2 regions of the Nocardioides sp. YIM B13467 genome follow, and region 2 is predicted to be linked to the other one. Evidence: riboswitches for the same ligand, from Rfam matches in the RefSeq annotation. Region 2 holds a riboswitch; the other holds the start of a gene.
What was found. Region 2 has a riboswitch for S-adenosylmethionine ahead of thrC (threonine synthase). Riboswitches for the same ligand answer to the same signal wherever they lie in the genome.

Region 1: linked by a shared signal. The riboswitch ahead of ACFX43_RS07585 (aminotransferase class V-fold PLP-dependent enzyme) and the one ahead of thrC (threonine synthase) in region 2 are both predicted to bind S-adenosylmethionine.

The regions. Positions count from the first base shown of each region.
Region 1 covers NZ_JBHZPJ010000046.1:47,493-62,782, reverse strand. Annotated here, with positions in the region: gene ACFX43_RS07625 (AMP-dependent synthetase/ligase) at 1-1,395, opposite strand, end outside; gene rpsT (30S ribosomal protein S20) at 1,706-1,966, shown strand; gene holA (DNA polymerase III subunit delta) at 2,157-3,140, opposite strand; gene ACFX43_RS07610 (ComEC/Rec2 family competence protein) at 3,170-5,455, opposite strand; gene ACFX43_RS07605 (helix-hairpin-helix domain-containing protein) at 5,452-6,342, opposite strand; gene ACFX43_RS07600 (DegV family protein) at 6,458-7,318, opposite strand; gene leuS (leucine--tRNA ligase) at 7,370-9,853, opposite strand; gene ACFX43_RS07590 (biotin/lipoate A/B protein ligase family protein) at 10,361-11,404, opposite strand; gene ACFX43_RS07585 (aminotransferase class V-fold PLP-dependent enzyme) at 11,454-12,773, opposite strand; SAM riboswitch class IV at 12,817-12,930, opposite strand; gene ACFX43_RS07580 (CocE/NonD family hydrolase) at 13,015-14,628, opposite strand; gene ACFX43_RS07575 (TetR-like C-terminal domain-containing protein) at 14,625-15,248, opposite strand.
Region 2 covers NZ_JBHZPJ010000046.1:3,595,910-3,611,199, forward strand. Annotated here, with positions in the region: gene otsB (trehalose-phosphatase) at 1-710, shown strand, start outside; gene lon (endopeptidase La) at 796-3,120, shown strand; gene ACFX43_RS24445 (isochorismatase family protein) at 3,189-3,740, shown strand; gene ACFX43_RS24450 (GlxA family transcriptional regulator) at 3,737-4,648, shown strand; SAM riboswitch class I at 4,736-4,875, shown strand; gene thrC (threonine synthase) at 4,887-6,158, shown strand; gene ACFX43_RS24460 (SGNH/GDSL hydrolase family protein) at 6,200-7,120, shown strand; gene ACFX43_RS24465 (AMP-binding protein) at 7,135-8,745, opposite strand; gene ACFX43_RS24470 (AMP-binding protein) at 8,820-10,388, opposite strand; gene ACFX43_RS24475 (RNA polymerase sigma factor) at 10,406-11,656, opposite strand; gene ACFX43_RS24480 (YciI family protein) at 11,671-12,003, opposite strand; gene ACFX43_RS24485 (YciI family protein) at 12,000-12,365, opposite strand; gene ACFX43_RS24490 (Pls/PosA family non-ribosomal peptide synthetase) at 12,494-15,290, shown strand, end outside.

The sequences.
Region 1 (15,290 bases), 3.5 Mb from region 2:
CTTGTCACCGGTGTGGTACCAGCCCTCGGCGTCGAGCGCCTTGGCGGTCTCCTCGGGCAGGTTGTGGTAGCCCGGCATCACGTGCGGGCCGCGGATGAGCAGCTCGTCGTTCTCGCCGATCTTCACCTCGCTGCCCGGGAACGCCTTGCCGACGGTGCCGAGCTTGTTCTCCTGCAGAGTGCCGACCGACGCGCCTGCGGCGTTCTCGGTCGAGCCGTAGCCCTCCATGATCAGGATCCCCGCGGCCCGGAACCACTCGGCGATCTCGCGGTTGAGCGGGGCCGAGCCGGAGATGAAGAACCGTACGCGGCCACCGAACCGGTCACGCACCTTGCTGAGCACCAGCTTGTCGAGCACGGCGTGCTTGAGCGCGATCGACATCGGCACGGACTTGCCCTCGCGCAGCAGCCGGTCGCGGGCGATGCCGTTGGCGAAGGCGGCGTCGAAGAGCTTCTTCTTCACACCACCGTCGTTCTCGACCATCATCGTGATCCTGGCGTGCACCTTCTCGAAGATGCGCGGGGCGGCGCCCATGAAGGTCGGCTTCACGATCGCCAGGTTGTCGACGATCTTGTCCATCCGGCCGTCGATCGCGGTCGGGAAGCCGCAGGCGATCTGGACCGAGAGCAGCACCTTGCCGAAGACGTGCGACATCGGCAGCCACAGGAACTGCAGGTCGTCGGGGCCGAGCACGTCGCCCTTGGCCCGGAACACCTCGCCCTCGTAGACCCAGGCGCGGTGGAGCAGGCGTACGCCCTTCGGCCGGCCCGTGGTGCCGGAGGTGTAGACCAGCGTGGCCAGGTGTTCCGGGGTGATCTTGGCCGCGGTCTCCTCGATCAGGTCCGGGTGGTCGGCGAGGTACTTGTCGCCGATGGCGGCCAGGTCGTCCAGGCCGATGACCCGCTCGCCGTCGGTCTCGCCGTCGAAGGTGATCACCTTGACGATCTCGGGCAGGTCGGCGGCCCTCTCGGCGATCTTGGCGAGCTGACCGTCGTCCTCGGCGAAGACGAAGCGGCACTCGGCGTCACCGAGGATGTAGGCGGTGTCGTCGACGTTGGTCGTCGGGTAGACCGTCGTGGTGGCGCCGCCGGCGAGCATCACCGCGAGGTCGGCGATGATCCACTCGTAGCGCGTGGTCGAGGCGATGCCGACCCGCTGCTCGAGCTCGAGGCCGAGCGAGACGAGGCCCGCGGCGAGCCGGCTGGCCAGGTCGCTGGCCTCCTTCCAGGTCAGCGACTTCCACTCCTCTCCGCCTGCCTCGGTCGTCGAGCCGACCACGGGATAGCGGAAAGCTTCCGCGTTCGGGGTCGCCTTGACCCGGTTGAGGAAGTGAATGGCGAAGTTCGCCGGCATCTCGTCGAGGAATGCGAGATCGATCGCGGACTGGGTCGGCATGATTCTCCTGGCCTGCAGTGTGTGCGTGGGGGGTGAACGGTGGGCGGTTAGCACGAGAGGGACCGCGCGGGGGACCCTAGACGCTGGAGCCGAGCCGCAACAGGGGGTTCCGCCGGAAATCTCGTGACCGAGATCACCACAGCCTACCCCGGAGTAGCTACGTGAGGTACGGCGATTTGAGGCCAAACGACGCGAGTCTGTAATCTTGACCGCAAGCGTGTTCGCGTAGGCCTCTCCCCTCTCATTTCCCCGAGGGGCCGGATTGAGAGCTCGCACCACCACACGTCGAAGCACTGGAGATCATTCACCCATGGCGAACATCAAGTCGCAGATCAAGCGCAACAAGCAGAACGAGAAGGCGCACGAGCGCAACAAGGCCGTCAAGAGCGAGCTCAAGACCGTCATCCGCAAGTTCCACGCCGCCGCCGAGGCCGGCGAGAAGGACGCTGCGGTCGAGACCGCCAAGGTCGCCACCAAGAAGCTCGACAAGGCCGTCTCCAAGGGCGTCATCCACAAGAACCAGGCCGCCAACCGCAAGTCGGCGATCGCCAAGAAGGCTTCCTCCCTCTGAGGTAAGCCCTACCGAAGCCCCCGTCCTCCGCGACGGGGGCTTCGTTCATTTGCCGAGAAGTCGCCCCCGTCGACCGAGGCGTCACGCGCGCTGGCCGAGAGGTCACATACGTCGGCCGAGTGGGCACTGTGCTGCCATCTCGCCCGACGCACCTGACGCCTCGGCCGACCGGGGTGACGCGTCGGGAGGGTCAGCGCTGGCGGAGGGCGGCGATGGTGAGGACGAGGCGCTCGAGCGTGTACGCCGGGTCGCTGGCGGCGCCCTTGAGGTCGGCGTCGGCTCGGGCGACCGAGCGGAGGGCCTCGCCGATGCCTTCGCGGGACCAGCCGCGGGCGAGGCCGGCGATGGACTTCTGCTTCCAGGGCGGGGTGCCGCTGTCGCGGATGCCGGCGACGTGGTTGGCGACGGTGCGCAGCTGGCCGGCCACGGCGGAGAGGACGTAGACCGGGGAGGAGCCGGTGTCGAGGGCCCAGCGGATCTCCTCGAGGGCCTTGACCCGGTCGCCGGAGATGATCGCATCGGCGATCACGTAGTTCTTCACCTCGGCGCGGCCACCGAAGTATTGCTTCACGTGCTCCAGGCCGAGCCGCTTCGCCTCGTTGTCGGAGGCGAGCTGGCTGGCCGCCGCCGACAGGGCGCGGAGATCCTGACCGACCGCCTGGATCAGGAAGTCGGCGCCCTCCTCGTCGATACTCCCGCCGTGCAGCCGCACCTCGGCCTTCACGAAGCTGCCGAACTCACGCGCCTTCAGCTCCACCGACTTGTGCTCGGTCACCTTCGGGAGCTTGCGGAGCTTGGCGAGCGTGCCGCTGCCCTTCTGCCCACCTCCGTGGACGAGTACGAGTGCGACCTCCTCCGCGGGCATCCCGGCATAGGCCACCAGGCCCTCTACCGACTCGTCCGGCAGGTTCTCGAGGTTTCGGACGACGACGCACCTGATGCTCGAGAAGAGAGACGGCGCGCTCAGTTCGCCGAGCGTGGCCAGGGCCAGCTCAGCAGCAGTTGCCTCGGAGACCTCAGCCTCGGGGTCGTAGGCCTTCACCGCGGCCTTCGCAGCCGCGACCGTACGCTCCCCCAGGAACTCCTCCTTGCCGGTCACCAGCGTCACCCGACCCAGGACGTCGGAGGCCGAGAGGTTGCCGGTCGGGCTCGGGGCGGAGGCGGTGCGTGCCATGCCCAAACCCTCCCACACGGCACCGACACTTATCGCGTCACCACGGCGGCCTCACCTCCCGACTCGACGACCGCGACCGAGCCGTCGCGGTCGGTGCGGTAGACCTTGGTGCCGCTCTCCTCGAGCCCCTGGACCGTGGCCGTGGCGGGATGGCCGTAGTCGTTGCCGGCGCCGACGGAGGTGAGCGCGACCTGCGCCCGCAGCGTACGCAGCCAGTCGAGGTCCTGATAGCGCGAGCCGTGGTGGGGCACCTTGAGCACGTCGATGTCGAGCTCGGCAAGGTCGTCGGCGAGCTGGTCCTGTCCCTCCGGCTCGATGTCGCCGGTCAGCAGCAGGCGCAGGCCGCGGGACTCGACGAGGAGGACGACGCTCGCGTCGTTGGCGGTGGAGCCGTCCCCGGGGCCGCGGGTGTCGGACTCGCCCGTCGGCCAGAGCACCTGGATCCGCACCTCACCGATGGTGGTCGTGGCTGCGTAGGGAGCTGGAACCGGCACCACCCCGGCCGCGCCGGCGGTCTCCCCGAGGACCCGTACGCCCTCGGGCGGGTCCTGGAGGCGCGAGGTCCACAGCTCACCGACCCGGCGGCCGGCGAAGACGCCCTCGACGCCGTTGACGTGGTCGGCGTGGAAGTGGGTGATCACGGCGAGCGGAACGTCCTCGATCTCGAGGCGGTCGAGACAGTCGTCGACGAGATCCGGATCGGGGCCGGCGTCCACGACGACGGCACTCCCCGTCCCGGTGCGCACCACCAGGGCGTCTCCCTGTCCCACGTCGCACATCACGAGCACCCAACCCGGTGGAGGCCAGCCAGGGCTCGGCAGCCGCACCAGCGCGACCGCGAGCAGCACCAGGCATCCGGCCACCCCGGTGATCGGATGCCGCAGGATGCGAGGAGCCAGGAAGGCGATCGCGGCACAGACGACCACGAGCACCGCCAGGGCCAGCGGCCCGGTCGCCCAGCCGACCTCCGCGGTCGGCAGCCCGGCACCGAAGCGGGCCACCGCGATGATCCAGGCGACGCACCAGGTCGCGATCGTGCCCGCGACCATGCCGAGCGGATCCCACACCAGCCCGAGGAGACCTCCCAGGAGACCGAGCACCGTCGCGGGTGCGACGGCGGGCTCGACGAGCAGGTTCGCGAGCACCGCGACGAGACTGACCTGGCCCGAGATGGCGGCGACCACCGGAGTGCAGGCGAGCTGCGCCGCTGCCGGGACTGCGATCGCCTCCGCGCACCACTGCGGCATCCAACGCCTCAGAGCGTCGCGCCATGGTGGCCCGAAGAGCAGGATGCCGGCCGTGGCCAGGACCGAGAGTGTGAACCCGATCGAGGTCGCCAACCCGGGGTCGATCAGCAGCAGCCCGATCACCGCCGCGCCGAGCCCGCGCAGCGCTCGCTGGCGCCCGTTGTGCGTCATCGCAAGCAGTCCGACCGCGCCCATCGCGGCGGCCCGCACCACACTCGGCTCGGTGCGGGCGAGCACGATGAACCCGAGGATGCCGAGCACCCCGACGGCGTACAGCCCTCTCCCCCGCACCCCGGCCCAACGGGCCACGATCAGCAGGAACCCGACCACCAGGGTCAGGTTGGTGCCCGAGACCGCGAGGAGGTGCGTGAGCCCGGTCGTGCGGAAGTCGTCGGCGAGGTCGTCGGAGAGGCCGGTGTCGTCACCATCGACCAGCGCCGGGACCAGCGCTGCCTGGTCCGGTGGCCGGTGTGCGACCGCATCCCGGATCGAGGCGCGCAGCGTCTCAGAGGCTCGCCACCAGATCCCCGGACCGGCGACGACTCGCGGCGGACCGGCGATCAGCAGCGCGGACTCCTCGTGCGAGTTGCTCTTCCCCAGCCGTCCGGTCGTCGTCACCGTCGCCCCCAGCGGGATGTCCGCCCAGGCGTCGTCGCCGAGCACGACCACCGGCGTACGCAACCGGTAGAGCACCCCTCGGCCCCTGATCTCCCGCACGCTGGCGCGCCGGAGCTGGTACGTCCCATGCTGACCCGTCACCTCCTTCGGGTCGGTGGTGACGGTGGCGACCACGCGCACCTGCGCCTTGCGCGCGGCCAGGTCCGCCACCGGGTTGTCGCTGACCCGGGCGGCGTGCAGCCCCGCGACGACGGCGGTCCCGGCGACCATCAGCAACAACGCCAGCGCCGTCGGGCGGCGCTTCCGAACGGCCCATCCGCCGCCGATGCCGAGGACCGCGGCGAGGAGCACGAGCAGAACCACCCCGGACCGTCCTCCGGCCACCACCGGCCCGGCCAACGCCCCCGCCCACGCACCGGCCCCGAGGAGCGGCAGCCGCAGGTCGTTCACAACGTGACCAGCGGAGCCAGCGAGTCATAGGTCTTCGGACCGATCCCGTCCACCTCGAGCAGCTCGTCGACGGAGGTGAACGCGCCGTTGGTGGTGCGCCAGTCGATGATCGCCTGCGCCGTCACCGGCCCCACCCCGGGCAGCGTCTCCAGCTCCTCCATGGAGGCGGCGTTGAGGCTCACTCCCGCTCCCGAGGCCCCGGCGGCCGGACCACCGGAGCCGGTCACCGCAGCTCCCACTCCCCCGTTGGGCGCGCCCACCACGATCTGCTGACCGTCGCTGAGCAGAGCGGCGAGGTTGAGCCCGGCGAGCTGCTTGTGGGAGGCCCCACCGGCGGCCTCGACGGCATCCACCACCCGCGAGCCGACCGGCAGGACCACGATGCCCGGCTTGGGCACCTTGCCCTCCACGTCGACCGTCACCGTTCCGGCCGACGCCCCGCCCGATGGCACCGCGGTCGTGCTCCCGGGCGCCACCGAGTCGGTCGGCAGCGCGACCAGCGGGGAGGCCGAGGGCGAGGCTCGGGCGGCCGGCACCACCTCCGGGTCGGCGCGGATCATCCACCAGCAGGCCACCGCCAACCCGGCGACCAGCACCAGCGAGACCACGACGAGATGCCAAGGACCGAGGCTCACCCGCCCACGCAGCGGCTCGGGCAGCACCGCATCAGGCGAGATCACGACCTGACGCCGAGACGCGTGGCGCCCCGGGACCGGCACCAACGGATCCAGCTCCGCGGTGTCGGTCGCTCTCGGCCCGTCCCACCACGGCGGCTGCCAGTCCTCCTCGCCCTCGTCCTCCTCCCCCGGCGGGTCGAGCTCGGCGCGCAGCTGCTCCAGTCGCCGGGCGACGGCATCGGAGTGATCAGAGGTCGGTCGGGTCCGCATGACGCCGAAGCTATGCGCCCGCGCCGACACTTCCGAGCGCGTTCTCAACGCCTGTGGACAACCCGATCCTCAACCGTCCCTGTGGACGGTAACCGGCCCAAGAACGGGCCCAGAATCAGAGCTTGGGCCCCACGACGACCGCCACACACCCCGGTCCGACATGCGCACCGAGCACCGCGCCCAGCACCCCGACGCGTACGTCGCCGTTGATCTTGCCGTTCAGCTCGGCGCAGAGCCCCTCGGTCATCGCGGCCGCCCGGTCAGCACTGCCCAGGTGAGCGACGACGATCTCGACGGCGTCGGCATCCTCACCCGCCTCGACCCCGAGCGCCTGCAGCCGCGCGATCGCCCGCTCGGCCGTACGCACCCGCTCGTGCGGCACGACCCGCCCGTCCTCGATCGTGAGCAGCGGCTTGACCGCCAGCGCCGTCCCGAGCAGGGCAGCAGCGGCTCCGATCCGCCCGCCCCGGCGCAGGTACTCGAGCGTGTCGACGTAGAAGTAGGAACGCGTCGCTGCGACCCGCGCCAGCGCGGCCTCGCGCGCCTCGGCAGCGCTCCCGCCGCGTCCGGCCACCGCCGCGGCGGCCATCACGGCGAACCCGACCGCGGGTCCGACAACCCGCGTGTCCACGGTGGTCACCGGCACCGGAGCCTCCCGCGCCGCGAGCATCGAGGACTCGCACGTCGCGCTCAGCTCCGCGGAGAGGTGGATGGAGACGATCTCCTCGAAGCCCTGCGCCGCGAGCTTTTCGTAGACCTCCGCCAGCAGCGCCGGCGAGGGCCTCGAGGTCGTCACCGTCTTGTGCGCCGCCAACGCCGTCAGCAGCGCTTCGGGCGACGTCTCCTCCACCCCGTCGTCGTACGACGTCCCATCCACGATCACCTGCAACGGCACCGATGTGATCAGCTCCGCGGCATCCCCGAGATCGGATGGAAGCATCGCGGTCGAGTCGGTCACGATCGCTACCCGGGCCATGTCAGAAGCCTACAGATCGACCCGTCGCCTCGACAGCGTGAGCCGAGCCGATCAGACGACGATGTTGACGAGCTTCGGCGCGCGGACGATGACCTTGCGCACCGTCTGACCCTCGATCGCGGCCGCGATCGCCGGGTCGGCCAGCGCCGCAGCCTCCAGGTCGGCCTCGGAGATCGAGGGCGAGACCTCCAGGCGCGCACGCACCTTGCCCTTGATCTGCACGACGGCGGTCACGGAGTCCTCCACGAGCAGGTGGGGCTCAACCGTCGGCCACGCGACCCGCGCAACCGTCGGCTCGTGCCCCAGGCGCTCCCACATCTCCTCGGCGGTGTAGGGCGCGACCAGCGAGAGCAGGATCGCGACCGTCTCCGCGGCCTCACGTACGGCGGGGTCGGCAGGACCGACGCCGGAGTCGATCGCCTTCCGGGTCGCATTGACCAGCTCCATCACCCGAGCCACCACCACGTTGAACCGGTAGGACTCGATCAGCTGCTCGGCCTCGGCGACGGTCTTGTGAGTCGTACGCCGCAGCGCGACGTCCCCACCGGAGACGTCGACACCCGGGGAGGACGTCACGTCCCCGGCCAGGCGCCAGGCCCGCTGCAGGAACTTCACCGAACCCGCCGGCGAGACGTCGGCCCAGTCGATGTTGTCCTCCGGCGGGGAGGCGAAGACCAGGGTCAGCCGGGTCGCGTCGACACCGAACTCCTCCAGCACGTCCGACAGGTTCACACCGTTGCCCAGCGACTTCGACATCTTCTTGCCGCCGTTGATGACCTTGCCCTGGGACAGGTAGGACGTGAACGGCTCGTCCCAGTCGATCAGGCCGATGTCGCGCAGCGCCTTGGTGAAGAACCGCGAGTACAGCAGGTGCAGCACCGCGTGCTCGTCGCCGCCCAGGTAGAAGTCGACCGGACCCCACTCGCGGGCCAGCTCGGAGGAGAAGGCCTGGGTCTCGTCGGTCGGCGACAGGTAGCGCAGGAAGTACCACGACGAGTCCACGAAGGTGTCCATCGTGTCCGAGTCGCGCGTCGCGGGCCCACCACACTTCGGGCAGGTCACGTTGACCCACTCCGAGGCCGCGGCCAGCGGCGAGACGCCCTTCGGCTTCAGGTCAGCGCCAGCCAGATCGGGCAGCTGCACCGGCAGCTGGGCCTCGGGCACCGGCACCTCGCCGTCGACCGGGCAGTGGATGATCGGGATCGGCGCGCCCCAGTAGCGCTGCCGCGACAGCAGCCAGTCACGCAGCCGGTAGTTGATCGTGCCCTTGCCGTGGCCCTCGGCCTCCAGCTTCTCGATGATCTTGTGGATGCCGCTCGCCTTGTCGGCGACGCCCTCCAGCTCCGGCGAGTTCACGTACGCACCGTCACCCGCGGTCGCGACGTACGTCTCCTCGGGGTTCTCCGCACCCGGCACGTCCACCACGCGGCGCACCGGCAGCGAGAACGCCTTGGCGAAGTCCAGGTCGCGCTGGTCGTGGGCCGGGACGGCCATCACGGCGCCGGTGCCGTAGTCGGCCAGCACGTAGTCGGCCGCCCACACCGGGATCTGCTCGCCGTTGACGGGGTTGGTCGCGGTGACGCCCAGGTCGACACCGGTCTTGGGACGGTCGGTCGCCAGCCGGTCGATGTCGGAGGCCTTGCGTACGTCCTCCAGGTAGCCCTCCAGCGCAGCAGCCTGCTCCGGGGCCACGATCTCCTTGGCCAGGTCGGCGTCGGCGGCGACGACCATGAAGGTCGCGCCGTACAGCGTGTCGGGACGGGTCGTGAAGACGGTGACCGACTTCTTGGTGCCGTCCGTCAGCGAGATCTCGAAGTCGACGTGCGCGCCCTCGGACCGGCCGATCCAGTTGCGCTGCATGTTGACGACCTTGCCGATCCAGGTGTCCTGCAGCTGGTCCAGGCCGTTGTAGAGCTCCTCGGCGTAGGCCGTGGTCTTGAAGTACCACTGCGTCAGGTCACGCTTGGTGACCACCGCGCCGCAGCGCTCGCACTCGCCGTTGACGACCTGCTCGTTGGCCAGCACGGTCTGGTCGTTGGGGCACCAGTTGACCGGCGACTTCTTGCGGTAGGCCAGGCCGGCCTCGTACAGCTTCAGGAAGATCCACTGCGTCCACTTGTAGTACTCCGGGTCGGAGGTGTGCAGACGGCGCGACCAGTCGAAGGAGATGCCGTAGCGCTTGAACGACTCCGCCTGGGTCTCGATGTTGGCGTAGGTCCAGCCGGCGGGGTTCTCGTTGCGCTTGATCGCGGCGTTCTCGGCGGGCAGGCCGAAGGAGTCCCAGCCGATCGGGTTCAGGACGTCGAAGCCCTTCAGCCACCAGTAGCGGGCGATCACGTCGTGCAGCGCGGTCACCTCGGCGTGGCCCATGTGCAGGTCGCCGGAGGGGTAGGGGAACATCGTGAGCGCGTAGCGCTTCTCGGCCCCTTCTCGCTGACCCGCCTTGAACGGCTCCAGCTTCTCCCAGATAGGGCGCCACTTGTCCTGCAGCTCGGTGACGTCGTACGTCGTCTGCTCGGCCTGCTCCTGCGTCATTGGTCTTTCGTCCTTGTCGAGTGTCGTGCGTCAAGACTGCTTCTGGAACAAAGCTCCATGAATGAAAAAGGGCCCCCACATGGAGGGCTAGCCGCGTGACCGGGGTGTGTCCCTCAGGGTCAGCGCGGCTGCCTAAGAAGCAGGACAGACATCTGCATGTGTCAAGGGTAGCCGACCATGGCGGCCACCGTCATTCGCGACCCCGTCCGCGAGCATGGCCTGCCTGGGTCAGAGGACCCGGAAAGTACGGTCCAAATCCTCTGGTCTAGTACTTTCCATAGTCCATGTGTTCCGCCCTGCAGATCGACCGACAGAAAATAGGCTCGGAGGGGCGTTCACCTATTGCGAGGGCCCATCTGAGCGTGCCAGACTGGCGGCGCTCCGCTGCTCGTGATGTCGGTCGTGAATGAGGACCCCCCCATCTCATCCAAGGAACGCTCCGAGCAGCGGAGTCCAAATCTTTGAGGCCCGGCGACGCAGTCGCCGGGCCTCAGAACGATTTCGAGACTACGGCACTCGGTTGATCCATTCCCGCGTGCCGTGCTTGCTCTCGACCAAGGCCGCGGCCTCGTCGATCGTGGCCCGGTCGAGGCCGAGGTACGCCGCCCCGAAGCTCTGCTCGAACTCCGCCAGCAGGGCGTTGATGACCTTCTCGCGGCTCAGCCCGGTCTGGGAACGGATCGGGTCGACGCGCTTGGCGGCGCTCCGGGTGCCCTTGTCGGACATCTTCTCCCGGCCGATCCGGAGCACCTCGAGCATCTTGTCGGCGTCGATGTCGTAGGCCATCGTGACGTGGTGCAGGACGCCGCCGGGGATCCGCTTCTGCGCGGCGCCGGCGATCTTGCCGACCGGCGAGGCGATGTCGTTGAGACCGGCGTAGGCGGCCTCGATGCCGACGCTGCGCAGGCCGCGCAGCACCCACTCGTCGAGGAAGGCGTACGACTCCTGGAAGGACATGCCGGCCACGAGCGTGTCGGGGACGGCGAGGCTGTAGGTGATCGTGTTGCCCGGCTCGATGAACATGGCGCCGCCACCCGAGACGCGGCGTACGACCTCGATGCCGTGACGCTCGGCGGCGGCCTCGTCGACCTCGTTGGAGATCGACTGGTAGCTGCCGATCACGACCGCGCTGCTGGCCCAGTCCCAGAACCTCAGGTTGGGGGCGCGGCGACCCTCGGCGACCTGGCGGACGATGACCTCGTCGAGCGCCATCTGCATCCGCGGCGCCAGCGGCCCGGTCTCGACGATCTCGAGGTCGAGGTCGTCCCAAGTCGTGGCCCGGCCCAGCGCCCTCAGCACCGTCAGGGCGACGTCGCGGGTGCCGAAGCCGACCAGCTCGGCGTCACGGGCGGAGACGTCGAGAACCGCGGTCAGCTGGTCGAGGGAGACGTCGACGGGCTGTCCCTCCAGCGCCTCGGTCAGCCAGCCCAGCGCCTCGTCGGGCTCCAGGAAGAAGTCGCCCGAGAGGACGACGTCGATGATCGTGTCAGCGGAGACTGTCGCGTCGACGACGACCAGCTTGCCGCCGCGAACCTTCCGCTCTCCATGCACTCTTTCGCTCACAATTCCTCAACGCCGTGAGCGCCCCGAATCATCCCCGCTAGACGGCCGCTCCGCACGAGCCGGCGGTGTCGGCCAGGCGGGTCAGACCGGCCGGTCCGACGAGCGGGCGCGGGTCCTCGGCGAGCGTCCAGGCCCCGTCGACGAGGACGTAGTCGCCCCGGACGTCACCCGCGAGAAGAGAACGTACGCCGGCCACCAGCCGGTCCACGTCGGCGGCCGAGGTGCCGATCCCGATGCTCGCGCGGACCGCGCCGCCGGTGAGCCCGAGGCGCTTGAGGAGCGGCTGGGCGCAGAACCGGCCGTCGCGTACGCCCAGACCGTGCTCGGCGGAGAGGTAGGCCGCGACCCGACCAGGCTCGATGCCGTCGACCGTGAACGTCACCACGCCGACGGGCTCCTCGGAGTCGGGCCACAAGCGCAGCACATCGACACCCTCCAGCGCGGACAGGCCGGCCACGAGGCGCCCCCTCAGTGACGCCTCGTGGCGGTCCAGCTCGGCGGGCTCGAGGCCGCCGAGAGTCGTACAGGCAGCGGCCAGCGCGGCGGCGCCGATGACGTTGGGCGAGCCGCCCTCGTGGCGTGCGGGGGCGGGCTGCCAGGTGGTCTCCCCCACCTCAACGTCGTCGACGGCGCCTCCCCCAGCGAGATAGGGGGTGCCGACGTCGAGCCAGTCGCGGCGCCCGACCAGGGCGCCGGCGCCGTAGGGGGCGTAGAGCTTGTGGCCGGAGAGGACGACGTAGTCGGCGCCGGTCGCGGCCAGCGAGAAGTGACGGTGGGCGAGCAGCTGGGCGCCGTCGACGAGGACCCGGGCGCCGTGGGCGTGCGCCAGGGTGACGATCTCAGCGACCGGCAGCGCCTCGCCGGTGACGTTGGAGGCGCCGGTGATCGCGACCAGGGCGAAGCTGTCCCGGTCCAGCTCGCCGGCGAGGGCGTCGATGGTGCCGGCGAGGGTGTCGCCGCCGGCGACCACGGTCACACCGGCCTCGACGCGGCGCCACGGGAGCAGGTTGGCGTGGTGCTCGATGTCGAGTACGAGCACCCGGCCCGGTACGCAGCCGGCCAGCAGGTTCACCGAGTCGGTGGTGTTGCGAGTGATGACGGTGACGTCGTCCTCGCGGGCGCCGACATAGGCGCCGATCGTCGCGCGCGACTCCTCGTAGAGGGCGGTCGAGACCTGGGACAGGTAGCCGGCGCCGCGATGCACCGAGGCATACCAGGGCAGGACCTCGGCCACCCGGTCGACCACGCTCTGCAGGGCCGGCGCCGACGCGGCGACATCGAGGTTGGCGTACGTCGTGGTCGTTCCGTCCAGCAGCGGGACCTGCGTGTTCGAGCCGACGAGCGGAAGCAGGGACATGGGGGCACCCTTCGGGTCATGGCTCCCCAGGGCTACCCGGCGAAGCACGCGCTTGCCCGCGCCACCTCGGCGAGGGCCTGGTCGTCACCCGGAGCACCCCACCGCGTGGGAGGGTTGCCCGCCAGCAAGCCGGGGCTTCGCGCTGGCAGTCGTGACCTTCGCCGATGATGGTGCCGGAGACGGAGAGCGCCCCGCAAGGCGTACGTCTCGAACAATGGACGCTTGTCCTACATATTGGATGCTACGTGGTCGAAACGGCGCGAACCGGCAGGATCAGCGCCGAAGGATGCCCTGGATCGTGGTGGACCGTCTGGTCGGCAGCCAGGAGCGTCGTGGCGGTGGCGAGCGGCTCCCCGGTCCCGGGATTACGGGCGTAGCGCGGGAACGCGCCGCTGGAGACCTGCACACGGATCCGGTGGCCGCGCTTGAACCGGTGCGCCGTGGGCCAGAGCCGCACGGTCGCGCAGGTGAGCTCATCGGCGCTCGTCAGACTGGTGAGTCCGTCGCAGACATTGTGGGAGCGTCCCTCTTCGTCGACATCGCAGAGCCGCACGAAGACGTCGGCGTACGCCAGGCTCGACCGGAACCAGATCTCGGCACTCACCTCGCCGACGACCTCGACGTCCTCGTCGAGCACCGTTGTGGTGTAGGTCAGCACGTCGGACCGGGCCTCCACGGCACCGTTGTCGACGCGGCCGCCGCTGCTGATGCTGATGCCCCCGGCCGCCGGGGTCGGATCGGCCGGGTCGTAGTGATAGCTGTCGGGATCCGAGTCGTCCGGGGCGCTCACCGACAGACCGCCATCACTCTGGAGGTGGAAGTGCTGCGGCTCATAGCCCTTCGGCGGCCAGGACTCGAAGTCGCGCCAGGCGTCCTCGCCCATCACGAACAGCCGCACCGGCGCCCGATCGGCCGGCTCCTCGCCGCGCGCGTACGCCAGGCCGAAGTCGACCGCTTCGGCTGCTCCAGGAATCGTCAGGTCCACATGGGTCCAGGGCCCGACGGTGAGCCGGGCCGGCTTGTCGGCGTCCTGAAGAATCGCGAAGTCCCGCAGCTGACCCGGGAGGAAGACGTCGTACCAGCCGCCGATGGAACTGACCGGGACACGCGTGCCGGCGACCCGATGGCGGTGGTCGATGCCGTCCCAGTGCGGATCGTCGGCATCATGGGCGAGAACGTCCTGGATGTACTGCGAACGCCGGCCCGTGGCCGCGACGTCCATGTCCTGCAGGGGCAGCACGTGCAGGGCAGCGGCAGTCTTCTTGGTCTGGGCGTTCCTGCGGAACATCGCGAAGGGGCGCTCCTGGGTGGCGACCAGCGCGCCCCACTCGAGCGGCAACTCCAGCGAACGACCGTCGGCGCGCATGAACTCACTCGTCAGCGCCGACTCGGTGACCACCGGGATCATGGCCTTGACCTGCGGCGGCAGGCTGTCGGCAACCGCCCACTGCACATAGCCCAGGTAGCTGATGCCGACCAGCACCATGGAGTCGCCGAACCACGGCTGCTCGATCACCCAGTCCAACGTGTCCAGGCCGTCCTCGCGCTCCTGGAGCATGGGATCCATGACGCCACCGGAGCCGAAGCCGCCGCGGACGCTCTGGATCAGCACCTGGTACCCGCGCTCGGCGAGCGGGCGGGCCATGATCGCGCCGAAGAAGCCAGAGCGGCCGTACGGACACCGGATGAGCGCGGTCGGCAGGCCCTCCGCGCCGCCCTTCGGCGTCCAGCGATCGGCCAGCAGCTCCACGCCGTCGCGCATCGGCACGCTCAGGTCACGGTCGACGACGACCCGCCGCGTCAGCGGCTCGGGAAGCTTCATCTGGCGCTGGATGATGTGGCTGACCAGGCTCATCGGTCGGTCTCCTTCTCGGAAGCAGCGGTTCGGCGCAACGCGCCGGTGATGACGCCGAGCAGTCCGATGAGGCGGTCGGCGAGGTCCTCGGGGTCGAGCGGGTCGTCCGCGTCGGTCACCCAGGCGTTGACGACGGTCGCCCCGCCGCCGGTGACGAAGACCGCCAGGTCATCGAGCTGCTGCGGGTCGTACTCCTCGGCGAACTGCGCATCGATGGCACGTCGGTTGACCGGGATGATCAGGCCGCTGAGTGCCTTGGTCAGCGCGTAGGCGCTGGAGCTGTTGAGCATCGCCCGGTAGAAGACGCGATGCTCGGCGAAGTGCCGAGTCAGGGCCAGCGCTCGCTCGCGCCCTTCCGGTGACGCCACGTCCGCGAAACGTGGCAGCAGCTCTGTCCTGGCCAGGTCGAGCGCGGCTTCGAGCAGCAGGGCGTCGCGATCGCCGAAGTGCTGGTACACCAGCTGCCGACTCACGTCCGCCGCCGCCGCGATGTCGGAGATCGGAATCGCCGCCGTGCCCCGTTCGGTGACCAGCGCGATTGCGGCCTGGATCAGTGCCGCCCGCGAACGCCGGACGCGACGATCCTTGGCTGGGGTGGCCGCGGCCAGCTCGAACTCCATGGGCGTGATCCTAGACACCCGTTAATAAATGCACAAGTGTCG
Region 2 (15,290 bases):
ATCCGGACGCGGCCACGGTCCTGATCGCGCTCGCCTCCCGGGTGAAGGCACTGGCCATCGTCACCGGCCGTCCGGCCGGACAGGTCGTCGAGCTCGGTGGGCTGGCCGCGATCGCCGACGCGCTCGCGGAGGAGGGCAAGGAGCTGTACGTCTTCGGGCAGTACGGCAACGAGCGCTGGAGCGGTGCCGACAGGGTCGTCGTCGGCCCGCCGCCGCCCGAGGGGCTGGCCGCCTTCGAGGCGGCGCTGCCGGAGGTGCTCGCCGCTCACGGGGCGCAGGACGCCTACATCGAGGAGAAGGGGCTCGCCGTCGGGGTACACACCCGCCGGTTCCCCGATCCCGACGGCCTCGCCGCGCGTCTGCTCCCGCCGCTGACCGAGCTGGCCGGCGAGCACGGGCTCGTGATCGAGCCCGGCAAGCAGGTCATCGAGGTGCGTGCTCCTGGCATGCACAAGGGGCATGCGATCGACACGCTGATCTCGGAGGTCTCGCCCGGCGCGATCCTGTTCGGCGGGGACGACCTGGGCGACATCGAGGCGTTCGAGGCCGTCAGGGCATGGGGAAAGACCACCGGGTCGGCGACGCTGCTCGTCTACTCCCACGCCGGCCCCGACCGGGGTCCGCTCGCTGATCTCGCCGATCTCGAGGTGCAGGGGCCGGACGGTGTGCTGGAGCTTCTGCGTGAGCTGACCGACGACAGCGTCCGCTGACAGCGAACACGATAACCGGAGGGAACATCCGGTTGCCCCCAGAAGTTGAGCGAGTATCACTCAACTCTTCTAGGAGGGTCCGCAAATGGACAAGCTTCCTGTGCTGTTCGTCTCGGATGCCGTGGTCCTGCCGGGGATGGTCGTGCCCATCGAGCTCGACGAGGCCGCGCAGGCTGCGATCGACGCCGCCCGGGCCGGCTCGGAGAGCCGGCTGCTGGTCGCGCCGCGGCTGGGGGACCGGTATGCGACGTACGGCGCTGTCGCCACGATCGAGCGCGTCGGCCGGTTCCGGGGCGGTGAGCCCGCGGCTGTGCTGAGGGCCGTCGGCCGCGCGAAGATCGGCTCCGGCGTGACCGGCCCCGGTGCTGCGCTGTGGGTCGAGGTCGAGACCGCCACCGAGACGACGACTGAGCACGCGAAGGAGCTGGCCGAGGAGTACAAGCGGCTGGTCGTCGCGGTGCTCCAGCGTCGCGAGGCGTGGCCGGTCATCGACCAGGTCAACCGGCTCACCGAGCCGTCGGAGATCGCTGACACCGCCGGCTACGCGCCCTATCTCGACGACGATGCCAAGCGCGAGCTGCTGGAGACGCCGGACGTCACCGAGCGTCTCGAGAAGGTGATCGCCTGGGCGAAGGACTACATCGCGGAGTCGGAGGTCAGCGACAAGATCGCCGAGGACGTACGCGAGGGCATGGAGAAGACGCAGCGGGAGTTCCTGCTGCGCCAGCAGCTCGCCGCGATCCGCAAGGAGCTCGGCGAGGGCGAGCCCGAGGGGTCCGACGACTACCGGGCCCGCGTCGAGGCCGCCGACCTCCCCGAGGCTGTACGCGAGGCCGCGCTGCGCGAGGTCGACAAGCTCGAGCGTGGTTCCGAGCAGAACCCCGAGACAGCCTGGATCCGCACCTGGCTGGACACGGTGCTGGAGCTGCCGTGGTCGGTCCGGACCGAGGACTCGACCGACGTGGTCGCGGCTCGTGAGGTGCTCGACGCCGACCACCACGGCCTCGAGGAGGTCAAGGACCGGATCGTGGAGTACCTGGCGGTGCGGACCCGACGTGCCGAGCGGGGCCTGCAGGTCATCGGCGGCCGTGGATCCGGTGCCGTGGTGCTGCTCGCCGGCCCGCCAGGAGTCGGCAAGACGTCGCTGGGTGAGTCGGTCGCGCGTTCGCTCGGACGGAAGTTCGTCCGGGTCGCGCTGGGCGGTGTCCGCGACGAGGCCGAGATCCGGGGTCACCGGCGGACCTATGTCGGCGCGCTGCCGGGCCGGATCGTGCGGGCCATCAAGGAGGCCGGATCGATGAATCCGGTCGTGCTCCTGGACGAGGTCGACAAGGTCGGCTCCGACTATCGGGGTGACCCTGCCGCCGCGCTGCTGGAGGTGCTCGACCCGGCGCAGAACCACACCTTCCGCGACCACTACCTCGAGCTCGACCTGGACCTCTCCGACGTCCTGTTCATCGCCACGGCCAACGTGGTCGAGCAGATCCCGTCGGCTCTGCTGGACCGGATGGAGCTGGTCACGATCGACGGCTACACCGAGGACGACAAGGTAGCCATCGCCCGCGACTTCCTGCTGCCCCGGCAGCTCGAGCGCGCCGCGGTGACCTCGGAGGAGGCCACGGTGACTGACGACGCCCTGCGTGAGCTGGCTGCGAACTACACCCGTGAGGCGGGCGTACGCCAGCTCGAGCGGCTCATCGCCAAGGCGCTGCGCAAGGTGGCGACGAAGCTGGCGACCGGTGCGGAGCACGTCGAGATCGGCCTGGACAACCTCAAGGACCTGGTCGGACGGCCGCGGTTCACGCCGGAGTCGGCGGAGCGTACCTCTGTCCCGGGGGTCGCCACCGGACTGGCCGTCACCGGGCTCGGTGGGGACGTGCTCTTCATCGAGGCGTCCTCGGCGGACGGGCAGGCTGGACTGAACATCACCGGCCAGCTCGGCGAGGTGATGAAGGAGTCCGCGCAGATCGCGCTCTCCTTCGTCCGCTCGCACGCCGCCGAGCTGGGCGTCGACTCGGCCGTGCTCGACCGCTCGCTCCACGTCCACGTGCCCGCGGGTGCGGTCCCCAAGGACGGCCCGAGCGCCGGCATCACGATGGTCACCGCGCTCACCTCTCTCGCGACCGGTCGCCCGGTGCGCAGCGAGGTCGGGATGACCGGTGAGGTCTCGCTCTCCGGGCGGGTGCTGCCCATCGGCGGCCTCAAGCAGAAGCTGCTCGCCGCCCAGCGAGCCGGTCTGACCGAGGTCTTCGTGCCCCAGCGCAACGAGCCCGACCTGGACGAGGTCCCCGACGAAGTCAAGCAGGCCCTGAAGATCAACCTGGTGAGCGATGTCAGGGATGTCGTACGCGGCGCGCTCGCGCCTGCCGAGGGAGAGGCCACCACACAGAACACTGTTGCCGCTGCCTGACCGGATCGTTCCGGATGCTGCCCGCTTGATGCCTCGTGCGTCGAGCGGGCAGCTCGCACACTGGGGGCATGAGCAACCGAGCCCTTCTCGTCATCGACATCCAGGAGTCCTTCCGGCAGCGGGAGGCCTGGCAGCAGACTCTTCACCCCGACATCGCCGACCGCGCCGACAGGCTGGTGAGCCTCGCGCGGGCCGCGGGCGACCTGGTGGTCTGGGTGCTCCACACCGAGCCCGGCAGCGGCGGCGTCTTCGACCCGGAGTCGGGTCACGTGCGCTACCTCGACGGGCTCAGCGGCCCCGAGCCGGGCGATGTCGAGCTGCGCAAGACCGCCCACAACGCCTTCACCACGACCAACCTGCAGCAGGTGCTGACCGAGCGCGGGATCACCGAGCTCGTGGTGTGCGGGATCCGCGCCGAGCAGTGCGTCGAGACCACCGCGCGGGTCGGCTCCAACCTCGGCTACCGGGTCACCTATGTCGCCGACGCGGTCACCACCGAGCCGCTGGGCGGGCTGTCGGCCGAGGAGGTCGTGGAGCGTACGAAGCTCGTGCTCAGCGGCCGATTCGCCGAGATCGCGACGATCGCCGATCTGGAGGCTGTGGCAGCATCTGTGGCATGAGCGCCGTTGTGTTCGTGCTGCTGCCCGGCGTACATCTGCTCGACCTCGCCGGGCCGGCACAGGCGTTCCACACCGCGGGCAGCCTGGGGCATCCCTACGACCTCGCGTACGTCGCGGGCGCCGAGCCCGGGGAGGTGCTCTCCGCACAGGGGCTGCCTCTGACGGCCACCGCGGAATGGCCCGATCTCGAGCCCGGTGACCTGATCGTCGTGCCGGGCTGGCGAGCGGCGGACGACCTCGTCGCCGGCCCCCGGCTCACCCGCGAGACGGCAGAGCGGTTGCGTGCCCATCATGCCGCCGGGGGCGAGGTGGCCAGCGTCTGCGCCGGCGCCGACGCCCTCGGGCAGGCGGGCCTCCTCGACGGACGTCGCTGCACCACCCATCACGATCTCCAGGACGCGCTGTCCAGTCGCTACCCGAAAGCCCGGGTGGTGCGTGACGTGCTCTTCACCAGCGATGACCGGATCGTGACGTCGGCAGGCATCGCCAGCGGCATCGACCTGAGCCTGCACCTGCTCGCGGTGCGCCACGGACCGGCGCTGGCGGCTCGAGTGGCCCGCGACATGGTCGTCTACGCGCGGCGCAACGGGGACCAGCCGCAGGAGAGCGTCCTGCTGCGCCACCGGAACCATCTCGACGACACCGTCCACCATGTGCAGGACGTCATCGACGCCCGGTTCGCCGAGCCGCTTCCGCTCTCCGTTCTGGCGGACGGCGCCGGGGTGAGCGAGCGCACCCTGACCCGCGCCTTCGTAGCTGCGACCGGCCTCACCCCGCTCCGCTATCAACAGGCGCTCCGCCGCGAGCGTGCCGACCACCTCCTCGCCGCCGGCACCACCATGGAGTCGGCCGCCCGTGCGGTGGGCTTCGACGATGCCCGGATGCTGCGCCGCCTCCGCGCTCGCTGAACCCCGATTGTCCAGATGGTGGACGACTGGTCCGCGGAATGGAACCCGGGTGTGTTTGGCGGCTGATACCTGCCGTACGATCGCTACTGCTCATCGAGAGGGACTGAGGGAACGGCCCAGTGAAGTCCCGGCAACCGACCACGATCCTCCTCCCGGCCATCGGGTAGGGCGTGGAGCAGGTGCTAATTCCGGCCCGGCGCGAGAGACGTGATCGGGGAAGATGAGGAGGAGGTTTCTCATGAGCGCTGCGACCACGGAGACGAAGGGCCTGCGCGAGGGTGCTTTCGGCAACGCCTCGGCGCTGTCGTGCCGGGAGTGTGGGCACCAGATCGAGCTCGGACCGCATTACGCCTGTCCGGAGTGTTTCGGGCCACTCGAGGTGGCCTATGACTTCCCGGCCGTGACCCGCGAGGAGATCGAGGCCGGACCCCGCAACATCTGGCGCTACAAGGCGCTGCTGCCGGTGCCCGACGACATCGAGCAGAGCCCCAACACCGAGCCCGGCTTCACCCGGCTGCTGGACGCGAAGAACCTCGCGCGTGAGCTCGGCATCGAGAAGATCTGGGTGAAGGACGACTCGACCAACCCGACCAACTCCTTCAAGGACCGCGTGGTCGCCTGTGCTCTGAGCGCCGCCCGCGAGCTCGACGCCAAGGTCTTCGCCTGCCCGAGCACCGGCAACCTGGCCAACGCGGTGGCGGCGGCTGGCGCGCGCGCCGGAATCCCGACCGCGGTCTTCATCCCGAGCAACCTCGAGCAGCCCAAGCAGGTCAACTCCGCCGTCTTCACCGACAACCTGATCGCCGTCGACGGCAACTACGACGACGTCAACAAGCTCGCTCAGGAGATCGCTGCGGAGGAGGAGGGCTGGGCGTTCGTGAACGTCAACGTACGTCCCTTCTACGCCGAGGGCTCCAAGACGCTCGGCTTCGAGATCGCCGAGCAGCTCGGCTGGCGCCTGCCCGACCAGATCGTCATCCCGGTGGCCTCCGGATCCCAGCTGACCAAGGTCGACAAGGCATTCAAGGAGCTGATCAAGCTCGGTCTGGTCGAGGAGAAGCCCTACCGGATCTTCGGCGCCCAGGCCACTGGCTGCAACCCGGTCGCGACCGCGTTCAAGGCCGGCGTCGACGCCATCCGCCCGGTCAAGCCCGACACGATCGCCAAGTCGCTGGCCATCGGCAACCCGGCCGACGGCATCTACGTCCTCGACGCCACCCGCTCCTCCGGTGGTGCTGTCGAGGAGGTCACCGACGACGAGATCCGCGCCGCGATCGTGCTCCTGGCCCGCACCGAGGGTATCTTCACCGAGACCGCCGGCGGCACCACGCTCGCGGTCACCAAGAAGCTCGTCGACAACGGTCTGCTCGACCCGAGCCTGGAGACGGTGATCATCAACACCGGCCACGGCCTCAAGACGCTCGACGCGGTCAGCGGCATCGTCGGCCCCCGCGCCACCATCGCCCCCAACTACGACGCCTTCGAGGAAGCCGGGCTCTCCCAGGCGTAGGTTAATTTCGCGTTCACATCCGTGGGGTACACCTAAGGAATGTGAACACCACGAAGACGAGTGAAGAGGCCAAGTGGCTCGGCATGGTCGCCGCCACCGCCGGGGTCGCCGGCGCAGTCGGTGTGGTGGGGGCGGCGGCCGGTGCCGGGTTCGTGACGTTGCTGAAGAGACAGGCGGCGCACGCGCGTGACGTGATCGGCAAACCCCTCGGTGAAGAGGCGATCGACGCCGACAAGGTCTACAAGAAGACCTACGGAGGTACGCCGGTCGAGCTCCTCATCCTCGGCGACTCGATCGCCGCCGGGCTGGGCGCGGAGACCCGGAGCGGCACCCTCGGCGCACGGCTGGCCAAGGGCACGGCCAAGGCTCTGCTGAGGCCGGTGCGGCTGCGTACGGCTGCCGTGGTCGGGGCCGAGACGTCGATGCTCCCCGCGCAGCTCGAGTCGCTGCCGAAGGGCTACCGGCCCGATGTGGCGGTGGTCATCGTGGGCGGCAACGACGTCACCCACCGGGTCCCGCAGAAGGACTCCACCCGGGTGCTGGGGGAGGTCATCGACGCGCTGCGTGAGCGCGGTGCCGAGGTCGTGGTCGGGACCTGCCCGGACGTGGGTGCGGTCCGCCCCTTGCCGCAGCCGCTGCGCTCGCTCGGGCGCAGGATCGCCAAGCAGCTGGCCGACGGGCAGCGCGAGATTGCGCTGGCCCGGGGCGCCCACGTCGTCTCGCTCTCCGACGTCGTCGGCCCGTTCTTCATCACCAACCCCGACGAGATGTTCGCCATCGACCACTTCCACCCCAGCGCGATGGGCTACAAGCGCACGGCGAAGGCGATGCTGCCTTCCGTCCTCGCCGCCCTCGGGCAGGTCCAGCAGGTCCCGTTCGGACACCACCTGCCCGAGCTCCCGCCCGAGGCGACCGAGCCGCCGGATCTTGACACGAATACCGGTCGAGTCGGCTCGTCATAACGCGCCGACTCGGGCTACTTCTCCTCTGCCCTGGCCTCCGCCTCGTCCGGGTTCTTGCCGCCGGTGCTGAGCATGTCGGCGGTGAGGCCGGTCGCGGCGCGGTAGTCGACGGTGCCCGCAGGCGTACGGGGCACCGACTCGACCAGCAGGACGAGCTTGGGCTCGTGGGACTCTCCGAGCCGGTCGCGGGCGTGCTTGCGCAGGTCGGCAGCGGTGGTCTCGGTCGACGGGGCCAGCTGCACCAGCGCCGCGACCTGCTGGCCCCAGCGCGGGTGGGGCATGCCGAAGACGGCGGCGTCGACGACGTCCTCGTGGGCGAGGAGCACGCCCTCGATGGTCTCGGGGTGGATCTCGAGGTCACCGGTGCGTACGAGCGTGGCGGCCCTGCCGAGCAGGGTGATCGAGCCGTCCTGCTCCCGGCGGGCGAGGTCGCCGGGGAAGGTCCAGCGCCGGTTGTCGATCAGCTTGATCGCGGTGGCCGAGCGGGCGTTGTCCTTGTAGTAGCCGAGAGCCGAGGGGCCGGAGCGGGCCAGCAGGCCCTCGACCCCGGGGGCCGCCGGGGTGAGGTCGGGGTTGAAGACCTCCACCTCGGGGCCCACCATGAACCGCGCCTCGCCGGGCACGAGCGGGGATCCGTCGTCGGCGCGGGAGCCGGTGACGCCGGTCTCGAGGGTGCCGTAGGAGTCGACGATGACCCGGCGCGCGAAGGCGTTGCGCAGGATTCCGAGGACGCCTTCGGATAGCGGCGCCGCGGTGTTGGAGACGCCGGCGAGAGAGCGCAGCGGCCAGCGCTTCTTGCCGGTCAGCCGGGCGTTGGCCACCGGCCGCGCCTGGGCGTCGCCCAGCAGCGTGATCGCGGTCGCGCCGGCCTGCTCGGCGAGGTCGAGGAAGGCCTCGGCGGAGAAGGTGGGAGAGGTGTCGAGCACCGCGGTGCCACCGGCGACCAGTGCCCGCAGGAGCAGCAGCTGGCTCTGCCCGTGCAGCAGCGGACCGCCGGCCAGCAGGACGACACCCGAGTCGCGGGCGGCCGCCTCTGCGGCGAGACCCTCGACCGACGGGATCGGCGCGTTGCGGCGGACCGTGTTCAGCGCGGCCCAGATCAGGTCCTCCTGGCGCCAGACCGCACCCTTCGGGGTGCCCGTGGTGCCGGTGGTGAAGATGATGTGCCAGTCGCCGGGCGTACGTCCGACAGTAGGCCGCTCCTTGGACGCAGCGGCGACCTTGGCGTCGTAGTCAGGCCCCAGGACGACGCGGTGGTCGAGCCTCAGGTCGAGCTCGTCGAGGTCATCGGTGAACTCGGGGGAGACGATGGCCGCGACGCAGTCGGTGGCGGCGTACGTCCTTGCGAGCTCGTCACGCCGGTAGGCGTGGTTGATGTTGACCGGGATGGTGCGGGCCTTGAGGCATCCGTAGAGGGCGTCGACCCACTCGATCCGGTTGGTCGCGTGGACGGCGACCTGGGCACCCGGCTCGAGGCCGACGCTCAGCAGGTGGTTGGCCAGGCGCGTGGCACGCTCGTCGATCTCGGCGTACGAGTAGGCGCGGTCGGAGGTGACGACGGCCGTGCGATCGGGGATCGCATCGGCCATCGCTTCCAGGATGTCGGGCAGTGTGAGGGGGATCACGGCGGACACAGAGACGTACGCTTTCCAGGGGTAGGGCCGTACGGCACCGAACCGTACGTCGGATCAGCCGGTCGTCACGTACGCGCCTCGAGCAGCTCGGCGGCGACCGTAGCGCTCGCACGATAGTCCACCTTGCTCACGGGCGTGCGGGGGACTCGCTCCACGAGCAGGATGTCCTTGGGCACCTTGTAGGCGGAGATGAGGCTGCGGCAGTGCTCGCGGAGCGCATCGGTCGAGGTCGCGGCGCCGTCGCGGAGCTGAACGAGAGCGGTGACCTGCTGGCCCCAGCGCTCGTGCGGGGTGCCGACGACCGCGGTGTCGAAGACGTCCGCGTGACGCAGCAGGACCGACTCGACCTCCTCGGGGAAGACCTTCTCGCCGCCGGTGTTGATGCAGCCCGACCCGCGGCCGAGGACGGTGATCGAGCCGTCCTCCTCGCGCCGCGCGAAGTCGCCCGGGATGGACCAGCGCTGCCCGTCGACCTCCTTGAACGTCGCCGCGGTCTTGACCGGGTCGTTGTAGTAGCCCAGCGGGATCGAGCCGGTGCGCGCGAGCATGCCGGTCTCGCCCGGCGCGCACGGCTTCATGTCGGTGTCGAGGACCTGTACGTCCATCCCGACCTGGAACTTCGGCGCGGCCTGCGTGCCCTCGTTGCCGTCGTCGACCTGCATGCCGGCGGCCCCGGACTCCGAGGCGCCGTAGGAGTCGAGGATGTAGCGGCCCGGGAGCGCCTCCCGGAGCTGGGTGCGGACCCCCGCGGAGAGCGGGGCGGCGCCGTTGGAGACGGCGAACAGGCTGCTCAGGTCCCAGCGCTCCGGCTCGCGAAGGATCGCCTCGGCGACCGGGCGGCCCATCGCGTCGCCCAGGAAGGTGAGCGAGTTGACCCCGGCGGCCTGGACCAGGTCGAGGATCGTCTCGGGCGACCAGGTCGGCTCGGTGTAGAGCGAGACCGTGCAGCCGGCGACATGGCCGTTGCCCATGATCCACTGGCTGCCGCCGTGCATCATCGGACCGCAGGCCAGCAGCACCATCGGCGACTCCTGTGCCGCGGCCTCCTGGGCGAGCTGCTCGACGGTGTCGAAGGGGGCTCCGAACCGGCTCGCGTTCATCGCGGCGCGGATGATGTCCTCCTGGCGCCACACGACGCCCTTCGGCATCCCGGTGGTGCCGCCGGTGTAGATGACGTAGCGGTCGTCGGGGCTGCGCTCGATGTCGGGGCGCTCCTTGGAGGCGGCGGCGACCGCGGCGTCGTACTCCTCACCCAGGACCAGCGTCGGGATGCCCAGGCCGAGCGCGGCGACCGCCTCGACGTGCTCCGGCCCGATGATCGCGGCGACGGCGTCGGAGTTGCGGTAGAGGTGGTCGAGCTCGTCGTGGAGGTACTTGTGGTTGATGTTGATCGGGACCGCTCGCGCCTTCATGCACCCGTAGAAGGCGTCGACCCACTCGATCCGGTTGCGGGAGTGGACGGCGACGTGGTCGCCGGGTTTGATGCCCTGCCCGAGGAGGTGGTTGGCCAGCCTGGTCGCGCGCTCGTCGACCTCGGCGAAGCTGTAGGCGTGTTCCATCGTGAACACGGCGGTGCGGTCGGGGATGGCGTCGGCCATCGCCTCGAGGATGTCAGGGAGAGTGATCGGGGTCACATCACCGAGTGTGGCAACTAGAACGTGTTCTCGTCTAGCGATTGAGGCGGAAAACCTCCCAGGGCCCTTTGCCGCCGGGTGAGGTCGGCCCGCTCCGGCCCGTGCGTGCAGAGCGCGATGGCCTCCGCATACGCCTCGATCGCGTCGTCGTGACGCCCCGACCGCTCCAGCAGCTGGGCGCGTACGGCAGGCAGCCGGTGCCCCGCGAGAGCGACCGAGTCCAGCGCCTCGAGCCCGGCCTCGGCGCCGTTCGCCTCGGCCACCGCGACGGCCCGGTTGAGACGTACGACCGGGGTGTCCTGGAGAGCCAGCAGCTCGTCGTAGCGCTCGACGATGCGCTTCCAGGCGGTCGTCTCTGAGCTGGGCGCGAGGGCGTGCTCCGCGGCGATCAGCGCCTGCAAGAGATACGGCGCCGGGACCGCGTCGGCGAGCGGGGTGAGGATCGCGAGGGCCTCGGCGATCTCGTCGGCCCGCCAGCGGGTGCGGTCCTGGTCCGGGAGCAGCACGAGAGCGCCGTCCGGCCCGATCCGGGCTGCTCGGCGCGAGTGCTGCAGGAGCATCAGCGCGAGGAGGGCGTCGATCTCCGGGTCCGGCTCGGGAAGGACCGACCGAAGGACGCGGACCAGCCGGATCGCCTCGCCGGCCAGATCGCTGCGTACGACATCCGGACCGGTGCCGGGGGCGTAGCCCGCCGTGAACGCGAGATAGGCGACCTCGGCGACGATCCCGACCCGGTCGGCGAGATCCGCGGGAACCTCGAAGGAGGCGCCCGCCAGCCGCTTCCGGGCCCGGGTCAGTCGTGCCGCCATCGTCGCCTTCGACTGCAGGAAGAGCCGCCTGATGTCCTCGGTGGAGACGCCGAGGACCAGACGGAGGGTGAGCGCCGCGGCGGCTTCGCGGGACAGGGTCGGGTGGGCGCAGAGCAGCACCAGGCGCAGCCGCTCGTCGGTGGTCGCCTCGACACCGGCCCCGAACGGCACGGTGGCCATCACCCGCTGCGCCTCCTGGGTCACTGCCGCATCCACGGCGAGCAGCGGCATCTTGCGAGCCAGCACCTCCTCAGAACGCATCCGGTCCACGATCCGCCGCCGCGCCGTGGTGAGCAGCCACGCCGGTCCGTTGTCGGGCTCGCCGTCGACGGGCCAGTGCCGGGCGGCCGCCTCGAAGGCGTCGGCCAGGCCGTCCTCGGCCAGGTCGAGACGCCGGAACTGCGCGACGAGCAGGGCCAGCAACCGGCCCCACTCCTCGCGCAGCAGCGTCTCCAGCATCGACGCGGGTCGCCCTAGTCCGCCGCGCGGATCTCGATCGCCGACTCGACCGTGGCGAGCAGCTTGCAGCACTCGACCAGGTCGTCGCGGTCCTCGGACTCCACGACGTAGAGCCCGGCGAGATGCTCGGCTGCCTCGGTGTAGGGGCCGTCGGTGACTCCCGAGGCACGCACGGTCACGGCCGTCGACGGAAGGTCGAGCGCGGCGCCGTGCCGCAGGTCGGTGTGGCCGCGTTCGGCCAGCAGCGCGGAGAACTTCTCGTGCACAGCGAACAACGCGTCCTTCTCCTCCTGCGTCTTCGCCTGCCACTCGGCCTCGACGTTGGGGATGAGCAGGTAGTACCTCATGCGGACATCCCCTCGTGCTCGACGATCTCGCGGACCTCGAGCGCCGTCTCGAGCTCGGCGAGCACCTTGCAGCACTCGAGCATGTCGTCGGCGTCGTCGGTCTCGATCGTGTAGAAGCCGGTCACGTGCTCGACGGTCTCGGCGAACGGGCCGTCGGTGATCACCACCCCGTCACCGGTCTTGCGCAGCGTCTTGGCTTTGCTGGAGTGGTGGAGCTCGGCGCCCCCGGTGACCTTGTGGCCGCGTTCGGCCAGCAGCTTGGCGAACCTGCCGTGCACCTCGTATCCGGCTGCCTTCTCCTCCGGCGTCGACTCGGCCCAGAAGGCCTCGTTCGTCGGCAGCAGCACCATGTATCTGGTCATCGTGATCCCTTTCGTCCGCTCGAATTGAGTCTGTCACCGGGGATGACGGGTGGGACAAGGCCAAATCGACACCGAGAAGGAACGAAGATGTACGTCATCCGTTCAACTATCACCGGAAGGCTCCGCGTGTGACCGACCCCCTGCTGCGAGGCGACCTCGCGCCCGAGCCCCGGACGCTCGTCGACATCTTCCGGGCCACCGCGGCCCAGGTGCCCGACGAGCCGGCCGTCGACGCGGGCAACGGGCTGCTGACGTACGCCGAGCTCGAGGAGGCCGCCGACGGGCTGGCCGCCGAGCTCAACGCCGCCGGGATCGGGCCGGGGGACAAGGTCGGGCTGCGGATCGCGAGCGGCACCACCGACCTGTACGTCGCGATCCTCGGGATCCTCTGCGCGGGCGCTGCCTACGTGCCGGTCGACGCCGACGACCCCGAGGAGCGGGCCCGGCTGGTCTTCGGTGAGGCCCAGGTCGCCGCGGTCGTGACCAACGACCTGCGGGTCACCACTACGGGCGAGACCGGCGAGGCCGGTGAGGTGCGTGAGCCGGAGGAGCCGTCGACCGAAGACGACGCCTGGGTGATCTTCACCTCCGGGTCGACCGGCACGCCGAAGGGCGTCGCGGTCACCCACCGCAACGCCGCGGCGTTCGTCGACGCCGAGTCGCGCCTCTTCCTCCAAGACGCCCCGATCGGGGTCGGCGACCGGGTGATGGCGGGTCTCTCGGTGGCCTTCGACGCGAGCTGCGAGGAGATCTGGCTGGCGTGGCGCTACGGCGCCTGCCTGGTCCCGGCCCCGCGGGCGCTGGTGCGTTCCGGGGTCGACGTCGGCCCATGGCTGGTCGCCAACCAGATCACCATCGTCTCGACGGTGCCCACGCTGGTCGCGCTGTGGCCGCCGTCCTCGCTGGACCGGGTCCGGCTGCTGATCACCGGCGGCGAGGCGATCCCGCCCGAGCTCGCCGCCCGTCTGGTCACGTCCGGCCGCGAGGTGTGGAACACCTACGGTCCGACCGAGGCGACGGTGGTGGCCTGCGGTGCCCGGCTGACCGCAGAAGGGCCGGTGAGAATCGGCCTCCCGCTCGACGGCTGGGACCTCGCCGTCGTCGACCCTGCCACGGGGGTTCCGGTCCCCGAGGGCGAGACCGGCGAGCTGATCATCGGTGGCGTCGGCCTGGCGCGCTACCTGGACGCGGCCAAGGACGCCGAGAAGTACGCCCCGATGCCCACCCTCGGCTGGGAGCGCGCCTACCGGTCCGGCGACCTGGTCGTCAACGACCCCGCCGGGCTGCTCTTCGGCGGGCGCGCCGACGACCAGATCAAGCTCGGCGGACGGCGTATCGAGCTGGGCGAGATCGACAGTGCCCTGCTGCAGCTGGACGGAGTCGTCGGGGCCGCGGCGGCGGTGCGAAGGAGCGCCGCGGGCAACAGCCTGCTGGTCGGCTACGTCACCGTCGACGACACCTTCGACCAGGCCACCTCCGTCGCCCGGCTCCGGGCCGACATGCCGGCGGCCCTGGTGCCGCGGCTGGCCGTGGTCGACAGCCTCCCGACACGTACGAGCGGGAAGGTCGACCGCGACGCACTGCCGTGGCCGCTCGCCTCGGCCGCGGGTTCGGGGGAGGGGCTCAGCGACACCGAGGCCTGGCTGGCCGGGTTGTGGAACGACGTCCTCGGCGCCGAGGTCATCGGGCCGGCGGCTGACTTCTTCGACCTCGGCGGCGGCAGCCTGACCGCGGCCCAGATGGTCAGCCTGATCCGCGAGCGCTTCCCCGAGGTCGCGCTCGGCGACATCTACGACCAGCCGAAGCTCGGGGCGCTCGCGACCTACATCGACGAGATGGGCAGCTCTGCCGCGCTCTCCGAGCACGAGGTGCCGGCCGTACGCCTCAAGACCCAGGTCGCGCAGGTGGTCGCCACGATCCTGCTGCGCTGCCTCGCGGCACCGCGCTGGCTGACCTGGATCGGGCTCGGGACGACGCTCGCCCAGCCGTGGGCACCCTGGCTGCCCTCGCTCAGCTGGTGGATCCTCGTGCCGGCCGTCCTCGCCTTCCTGACCCCGCCGGGCCGGATGCTGCTCGCCGCGGGCGCAGCGCGACTCATCCTGCGCGGCGTACGTCCAGGGGAGCACCCCCGCGGCGGCAAGGTCCATCTCCGGCTCTGGCTGGCGACGCACGCCGTCGACGAGCTCGGCGCCCACGGTCTCGCCGGCGCACCCTGGATGCTCTGGTACGCCCGGCTGCTCGGCGTGCGGATGGGCAAGAACGTCGACCTGCACAGCCTCCCGCCGGTCACGGGCATGCTCACCCTCGGCAAGGGCTGCTCGATCGAGCAGGAGGTCGACCTCTCCGGTCACTGGATCGAGGGTGACGTGCTCCATCTCGGCGAGGTCGAGGTGGGCGACCGTGCCCGTGTCGGGGCACGGTCGACACTTCTGCCCGGCGCCCGGGTCGGCGACGACGCCGAGGTCGGACCCGGTTCGGCGGTCTTCGGCGTGGTGCCGGCGGGTGAGTTCTGGTCGGGTTCGCCGGCCGTGCGCGCCGCCAGAGAGGCCCGCGGGCCGTGGCAGCCACCCGAGGCGCGAGCCCAGGTCTGGATGCTTCTCTACGGCATCGCGGCCGCCGTCCTCGCACTGCTTCCCGCGGTCGCCATCGGCGTCGGGATGCTCGTCGCCGTCGCCCTCGCCGGCGTGCCCACCTCCTACACCGACATCGGGGCGCTGCTGGCCTGGAGCCCGGTCGCGGTGGCGGCCGGCTTCGCCACCCTGGCCGCGCTCATCTGGGCGGTGGTGCGGCTCGCCGGTCTGGCGATCGCCCCCGGCGTACATCCCGTACGCAGCCTGGCCGGCGTCGCGGTCTGGTCGACGATGCAGGTGCTCGACGAGGCCCGCACCTGGCTCTTCCCGCTCTACTCCTCGACGCTGACGCCGC